Regions from separate parts of the Bacillus sp. P4_E1 genome, predicted to be linked through region 1. Evidence: riboswitches for the same ligand, from Rfam matches in the RefSeq annotation. Region 1 holds a riboswitch; the other holds the start of a gene.
The links. A riboswitch is a leader RNA that binds a small molecule or an ion and turns the genes downstream of it on or off. The one in region 1 is predicted to bind thiamine pyrophosphate.

Region 1 (4,150 bases):
CCTTTTGTTCTAACAAACTAAGAATGGCCTTAATAATTTCTTTTTTAGATACACTTTGTCCGATAAATAAATTAATAAATGCTGAAATACGTTCCGTTTGAGCGAATCCTTCCCGAATAATTTGCTTTGGATTAATTTTTTCGCGACCATCACAACTTTTTATTGCAATTAATGCTAATTTCATTTCATTTTGCTCACCTGCCGTAGCATGTACAGCTTTTACGACATCGTCTACTAGTTTCTTTTTGTTTTTATGGCTATATTGCATTCTATATGGATTTTGTAACAATTTCCTAATGTTATATCTTACTATTTTTAACAACACCGGATTGTCTGCATTTAATACATAGGAGGAATCTCCGTTTTGAGCTAAAACTATTTTGCTATCTAATAACGCTTGTTCTATCTCTATTACTATATCATCTGACCATACTTCTAACGTAATTGATTCTAATCCCTTTGGGGCAAATAAAGGTAATAACTCATTCTCATTATTAGTTAATACATTTTCACATTCTGGAAGTAATGTGAAATATGGGCATATTCGTTGGAATTCATTAAAAAGTTCCTCTTTTTCTCTTACTTTTATACCAAATTTTATTTTTGTTCCTTGAACTTTATATATATTTTCGTTATATGGAAGAAGCACTCTTATCTTTGTTCCTCTAATATACTCTTTCGGACATTGGAGAATGTTCTCTAATTTAACTTCTCCCCCTATCCTATAATCATCTTTTAAATTTCTAAAACGTTTAATCCACTTTATTCCTTTTACAGCTTGTTGTACTTTTAACTTTACAAATCTTTGCTTTTTATTATTTGATTCAAATTCAGGAGTTGAAATCAGTATTTGGCTCCGCTTTCGCCCTAAAAGTATAGGGATATCTTTATGATTATATTGTTGATAAAACCTCCTAATCCCTACAGATACTTTTAATAGCGGAATATTCTCACCTCCACGAGTTACGTATTCAAACCGATATACATAAGAGAAATAATCATGTGTTTCTTCATCTTTAATTGGCTCAGACATCGCTTCAGAAACATGTTGTGATCGCAGTGGTGAAAAATATATTTCTTCCTCATTTTTATTTTCCATACGTAAAGGCTGTTCGCAAAAAATATGAGTAATTAGAGCTGGTACCCATTTAGAAAACGTTTTTTTATCATGTAATGCTGGTAAATTACTAATTAAATCATACTGCCATTCTAAATGTGGTGGATCTATTAATTTATTAGGTTTCCAATCATGAATAACCTCATACCAGCTTTGGAAAATATAGTCTAACTGTTCTTGTTTCATTGGTTCTTTTGCTACAATCCAGGGCGTATCTTCCTTTAATATATATGGATTATGCTGAATGAATAATATATCAGAAAACATTTCATACAATCTTTCATTTACAAGTTTTAATTTGCTCGTTAATAAAAATGTTCTATAATGTATCTCTACAATCTCAAGCCATTCAATAGGAAAATAAATATACGATACTTTCTCATTATAGAGGGGTTCTACTATATTTTTAAATGCTAATAACTGTAATTTTTCCATATTATTAATACTTCCTCTCTTAATTTATATTGATCATGAATAATACTAGAAAAGATACCAATTTTTTAAGCATTAACGAATCAAATTTTAACCAAGCACATTAAAGGAAATAACTAAATTACATTTGGTTATTTAAATAAAACATTATTAAAATCAAATTAATATAAAGTAACTATTAACATATAACTACCTCCTTATGGGACTTTATATTATAAAATCATTATAATGAATTATTATATTTTTTATCTATGATTTACAAAAAAATTACAGAAACTAAATATAATAAAAGGTATCGCCTCTTTATATAGCGATACCTTTTATATACTCTTAATTAAATAACACCTTTAACTTCTTCATTCACCGGCCATTTTTCTAATGTATATGCCATTTCCCAAAATGAATATTCATATTGACTACTAAAAATAAAATGTTGTCTCATACGATTACGGTCTGCCTCTGTTACTTTTTCAGCGATCGTATCTAATCGTGTGATTTGCTCTTCTACTAGAGTACGGAACCAATCAGATCCATATGCAGAAATCCATTCTTGATAAATTGGCTCTTCTGGTTGACATTCTTTTAATCGTTCACCGATTTCATAATATAACCAATAACAAGGTAAAATAGCCGCAATAATATCTCCTAAATGCCCTTCATAAGCTGCACGATACATATGAGATGTATATGCATATGCAGTTGGCGCAGGAATAAAATTATCTTTTTCTTCTTTTGTAATCCCTAATTTCTTTGCGAAATTCTCATGTAATGATAACTCAGCTTCATACGTATTTTGTGCATGGTGTGCCATACGAGCTGTCGTTTCTAATTCAAGAGCCTTTGCAGCACCTAACGTTTGTACTCTAGCAAAATGACTCAAATAATAAGAATCTTGAAGCACATAATATCGAAAACTAGCTAAATCTAATGTTCCTTCGCCTAGTTTTTTTACAAAAGGATGGTTAAAACTTGCTTCCCAAATTGAATCTACTTCTTTACGTAATGATTGTGAAAAAGTCATTCAAATCCCTCCAAATAATGTAAAAAATATACGTATTTATCCACAATTATTAAAGCTGTAAAATAAAAAAACTTTCTTTACAGGCGTAAAGAAAGTGAAATTGACAGTATTTATTCGTTAAATAGCAACGTCTTTCCCACTTCCCTACGCTGGCATTAACCAGATCAGGTACTAAGAGTCTCAAAATTTCATCTGATCTCAGCCTATAAAAGGCCCCCCTAGTGGATAAATATTTAGTTGTCGTATTGTAATTATCATAGCATAATTCGTGGAACTGTCAAAAGAATTAATTATATAACTACCTTAAAAACCTTCTTCTTTCCTTACTTTTAATGAAGTTTCAATTATCATATCTAATAGTTTGCTATAATTAATTCCCGCTGCTTCCGCACTTTTTGGCAGTAAACTTGATTGTGTCATCCCTGGTAATGTATTAACTTCCATTACATATGGAATTCCTTCCTTCACCATCATATCAACCCTTGCATAAACACTACATTTTAATGCTTTATAACAAGCCAGTGACGCTTTATTTACACGTTCCTTTATTTCAGCTGGAAGTTCAATAACTTCTTCAACTGTACTAGTATCATCATATTTTGCATTATAGTCAAAGAACACAGCAGCATGTCGAATCGAAATGATAGGTAACTGTTGCCCATCAAAAATTGAACATGTAATCTCGTCACCTTTTATATACTTCTCAATTACTACTTCAGAATCCCATTCGAATACAGTTTCTAGCATAGAGATTAATTCATTTTTATCATAGACAATCTTAACTCCAACACTTGAGCCGCCAGAGTTTGGTTTTACCACTAACGGAAAGCCTAATTTATCTAACTCCTCAAGCTTTAGATCCTCCATTTTTGTAAGTTCAATCCAATCTGGTGTTTCTACTCCTTCATAACGCAAAATCTTTTTCGAAATATTTTTATCCATACATATACCGCTAGATAACATATTACTGCCGCTATATGGAATACCTAAACTCTCAAGCGTCCCTTGAACCGTACCATCTTCTCCGTATTTTCCGTGTAATGCTAGCAATGCAAAATCAATGTCTTTCGCTTTTTCAATTAAATCCATTTTTTCATTTAACGTAATTGGAACGATTTCATATTTACTCTTATCTAAATGTGCAATCATTTCATTCCCAGTCATAATTGATACTTGTTTTTCAGAGGATACTCCTCCCATAATAACGCCAATTCTCATTTTCTCAACTCCAAGTTTCATTTTTTAAAGTTTCACCAATTATTTGAATCCCGCTAACAATTTCCTGTTCTTTCAAACGTGAAAATCCTAATCGGAATGTGTTCGCTCCTCCTCCATCAGAGTAAAAAACATCTCCAGGAGAAAACGTAACTCCTTTCTCATAACACTTTTGTAAAAGTGTGCGGGCTTGAATTTTTTCTTCCAACTCTATAAACAAATGAAGTCCACCGTCTCCAGTCATTCTTTTAAACGGAATGTACTGATTACACGCCCCAACAGCTAACTCATATTTTTTCTTATAAACAGATCTTGCTTTTTTTAAATATTTTTCAAAATATCCTTCATGTAAATATTGAAACAGA
Region 2 (4,150 bases), on a different contig from region 1:
TTCATAAAGTCATACCCTTTTTGTGCCCCACGTAAAAAGGCTTGCAATGCTTCTTTATCTTTTTTCAACGTTTTATCACCCGTTACAAACACAAGCTCATGATAGTTCGGTACACCATAATCTGCTGGATTAAAGTATGCTGGTTCATGACCTTCATGACGCATAACAGGTACTTCATGGTTAATGTATGCCCCTGTTACCGCATCCACTTTTTTCGTAATTAATGCTGGTACTAAATCAAAGCCAACATCGACTACTTTCACTGTATCTGGATTACCACCAGCTTCTTTTACCATCGTTTTTAAATACATCTCACTTAAAGGTGTTCCAGAATATCCAACTGTTTTCCCCTCTAAATCTTTTGGCGATTGAATGCCTGCTGACTTCAGTGATACAACATGATTTAACGGTGAACGTACGACAGCTCCAATTGATTTCACTGGAATTTGTTCATTTGCTTTTGCCATGACAACATCTGGTTGATAATACAAACCAACTGTCACTTTCCCTGCTGCCGCTAGCGTTAATGGATCAGTCGGATTAGAAGGGAATTTAATATTCACCTTGACTCCTTCTTCTTTAAAGTATCCTTTTTCAATTGCCGTATAAATAAAGCTATGTACCGCATTCGGGTACCAATCAAGCATTACTGTTATTTCTTTTTCTGATTTATTCTTATCTGATGCCGAGTTACTCGAACATCCTGCAATCATTGCAACTAATAATGTAAACACAAAGATGCGTTTTAATAATTTCATGAATGTTTCCTCCAACTAATAAATTTCTTTTCCAATATGGAAATAAGTATGACGAAGAAAATAGCTAATAATGATAACAATACAATGGGTGCAAATACACCAGCTCCGTCTAACTGCGTCATCATTCTTTTACTGAAATATCCAAGCCCAGCTTGTGCACCGAGCCATTCTCCAATTGCTGCACCAATCACACTAAGCGGAACTGCAATTTTTAACGCTGAGAAAAAGTAAGGAAGAGCAGATGGCAACTTTAGCTTTAGAAAAATATCTTTTTTCGTTGCACCATATGTAACTAATAGCTCCTCCCATTCTTTTTTCGTACTGCGCAGTCCATCATACGTATTGACCGCAATTGGGAAAAACGTAATTAAAACGGTAACAACAACCTTACTCCAGATGGTATATCCAAACCATAAAACGAAGAGCGGCGCAAGCGCAGTAATCGGGATTGTTTGTGAAGCAACTAATAACGGATAAAATGCTCTTTCCATCCACGTACTCGCATTCATTAACATTGCTAGCCCTACGCCCAGTACGATAGAAATAACAACGCCTATTAAAACGACGTACAACGTTGCAGGTAAATGAACCGTAAATAATATATCTTTCAGCGCCCATATCTTCATTACAATTGCAGAAGGTGATGGCAAAATGTACATTTCATCTACAATTCTTGCTCCTACTTCCCACAGAGCAAGTAAAATTCCACTTAATATTAGGGCAGGTAATAACTCCTTCAAGCGATTCATCATACGAGTACCTGCCTTTGTAACATACTAAGGAGCTCTTCTTTAAGCGCTAACACTTCAGGCTTATATAAATCTTTTCTTGTTCGGTTACGATCAAGCGGCACAATTCGCTCAGTTAAAGTTGCTATCGGTTGATTTTCTACAACCAAAATTCGATTAGAAAGAAACAATGCTTCTTCAACATCATGAGTGATAAATAAAATTGTTTTTTCCCACTCTTTCCATTGTTCAAACAACCATTCTTGCAAAGATGCCTTCGTTAAAGCGTCCAATGCGCTAAACGGTTCATCTAACAATAATATCTCCCCGCCTGTTAATAAAGTTCGGATAAAAGATACGCGTTGCCTCATACCACCAGATAAATCTTTCGGATATTTTTTCTCGTACCCTTGTAAACCAAATTTATGTAACAGTTCTTTCACTTTTACTTGCGCTTCTTTCTTTTGCACACCTTGGCACTCTAGCGGCAGGGCAGCATTCTCAATAATCGTCCTCCACGGCAAGAGCATATCTTTTTGGGGCATATACCCTACAGGATGACTCTTTGTTTTTGTCAGCTCTATCTGTCCAGTACTTGCCTCTTCTAAGCCTGTAATAAGGCGAAATAAAGTACTTTTCCCACATCCACTCGGCCCGATAATACTTACAAACTCTTTATCTTGTATAGAAGCATTTAATTCATTGATGATTGGTTTCTCATCATAATGAAAGGAAACATTATGAAACTGTAGTATGTTCTTGCTCCTCAAAACCCCACATCTCCTTACGATAAGCCATATCCCAGAATAAATATTCAAATCGGCTGGAATATAAGAAAATCTCCTCTAATCGGTCTAGCTCTTTCTCTGACTTTCCAACTGCCATTTCATTTAATAAATCTATTAACCAAATACAAAGGTTACCGTATTCTTCAGAACTATATCCTTGAATCCACTCTCCAAAGAACTCATGATCGCTTGCTCCAGGAATATCATTTAAACGCTTTCCAATCTCCCAATAGCTCCACATACATGGAAGTAAAGCTGATATTAATTCTGCAAGTGTGCCATTTTGAGATACAGACATCATGTAATTTGTATAGGCTAAATTTTTAGCAGATGGTTTCGCAGATTCTATCTCCTCTACAGTAATGCCAAGTTTGTTTGCATACTGTTTATGGATCGTCATTTCTCCATTTAAAATCCCATCAATTTGCTCTGCAAATTTTGCCATAACTTGTGGATTCGTTGCCTTTACAACCCCAATTGCATATAGCTTTGCATAATCTAACAAATATAAATAATCTTGAATAATATAGTACTGGAATTTGTCTTTTTCCAACGTACCATCCCCCATACCTACTACAAACGGATGATTATGACTTTTCTCCCAAACAGGCTGCACCGTATCAAATAATCTTTCACAAAATTTCATTAATAATTCCCCTTCCTATATATCTATTTATCTCAATAAAAAAACCACTTCTGTATATAAGAAGTGGTTACAGCAAATAAAATTATAATTTATTCGTTGTTCCACTTCCCTTCGCTAGTATTATCTAGATCAGGTGTTGTAAGGGTTAAGGATTATTCCTCTCTCAGCACGAAAAGCACCCCTAGTGGTGTTAATATGAAATTTTCAAATAAAAAAGCCCCGTTTCTATACGCAAAGAAACGGGGACTCATTGTTAATGTCCGAATTGCTTCCCTACGCTAGCATAATCTAGATCAGGTAATAAAAAGGATCAAAGGCTTATGGCCCTACTCTCAGCTGGCAACACCAGCCCTCCTAGCAAACTATAAAATTATCACTGTCAGTATAACATCGCCATAAGACATCATCAACTGTTTTAATTTTCTTAATTAAGAATCAATTCTTAACATGTTAAACAAATATAAATGCGACCTCACAAATGATATATACAATATTTATATACGAATCTCTCTTCTGACATTATTTTTATTGATTTCATATTACATTTATGTGAATACGACCAATATATTATATCTTTATACTATAATAAAATTACAACTATACAACTAGAGGAGGTCTTTATTACATGAATATGAAAGCCACAGCTTTAACAGCAACTACTATCGCAATTGCTTCTTTACTTCCTTCTATGGGAGAATCCGATATACAAACAGCGGCTGCTAAGCAACCATCTACAGTAAAAACTGGATATGTAAAAATTGACAACGTTGCACTACATCAAAATAGCCATACAGACAGTGCAATAGTTGATACCATTCGATTTAATAGCCCGGTTACTATTCTTGAAACAGTTCAAGATTGGTATAAAGTATCTGTTAACAACAAAACAGGCTATATGAAAAAAGATGCAATTCTATTCAAAAAAAATGTTCAACCAAAGTCTCAATATATCGTAAATGCAAACGCATTAAACGTTCGTTCTGAACCTAATACAGAGTCTTCTATTCTAGATATATTACCAAATGGTCAATTCATTACCATTCAAGGTGAACAAGGAGATTGGTACAAAATATTACATAACGGTCAAATTGGTTACGTACAAAAAACATTTGTATCTAATGGATCCACACCTCTAGTAAAAGGTGTAACAGTACAAGGTTCTCCTTCTTATACTGTTGCAACACCAAAATTAAATGTACGTAGCAATGCTAGCACAAGTGGCACTCTACT

Region 2: linked by a shared signal. The riboswitch ahead of tenA (thiaminase II) and the one ahead of tenA (thiaminase II) in region 1 are both predicted to bind thiamine pyrophosphate.

Annotation. Positions count from the first base shown of each region.
Region 1 is NZ_JBFUIV010000001.1:6,610-10,759, reverse strand. It holds gene AC1DS7_RS00045 (pPIWI_RE module domain-containing protein) at 1-1,552, opposite strand, end outside; gene tenA (thiaminase II) at 1,884-2,570, opposite strand; TPP riboswitch at 2,695-2,800, opposite strand; gene ddlB (D-alanine--D-alanine ligase) at 2,874-3,788, opposite strand; gene pdxR (MocR-like pyridoxine biosynthesis transcription factor PdxR) at 3,793-4,150, opposite strand, start outside.
Region 2 is NZ_JBFUIV010000003.1:3,965-8,114, reverse strand. It holds gene AC1DS7_RS04385 (ABC transporter substrate-binding protein) at 1-758, opposite strand, end outside; gene AC1DS7_RS04380 (ABC transporter permease) at 755-1,507, opposite strand; gene AC1DS7_RS04375 (ABC transporter ATP-binding protein) at 1,507-2,256, opposite strand; gene tenA (thiaminase II) at 2,225-2,920, opposite strand; TPP riboswitch at 3,010-3,113, opposite strand; TPP riboswitch at 3,174-3,286, opposite strand; gene AC1DS7_RS04365 (SH3 domain-containing protein) at 3,546-4,150, shown strand, end outside.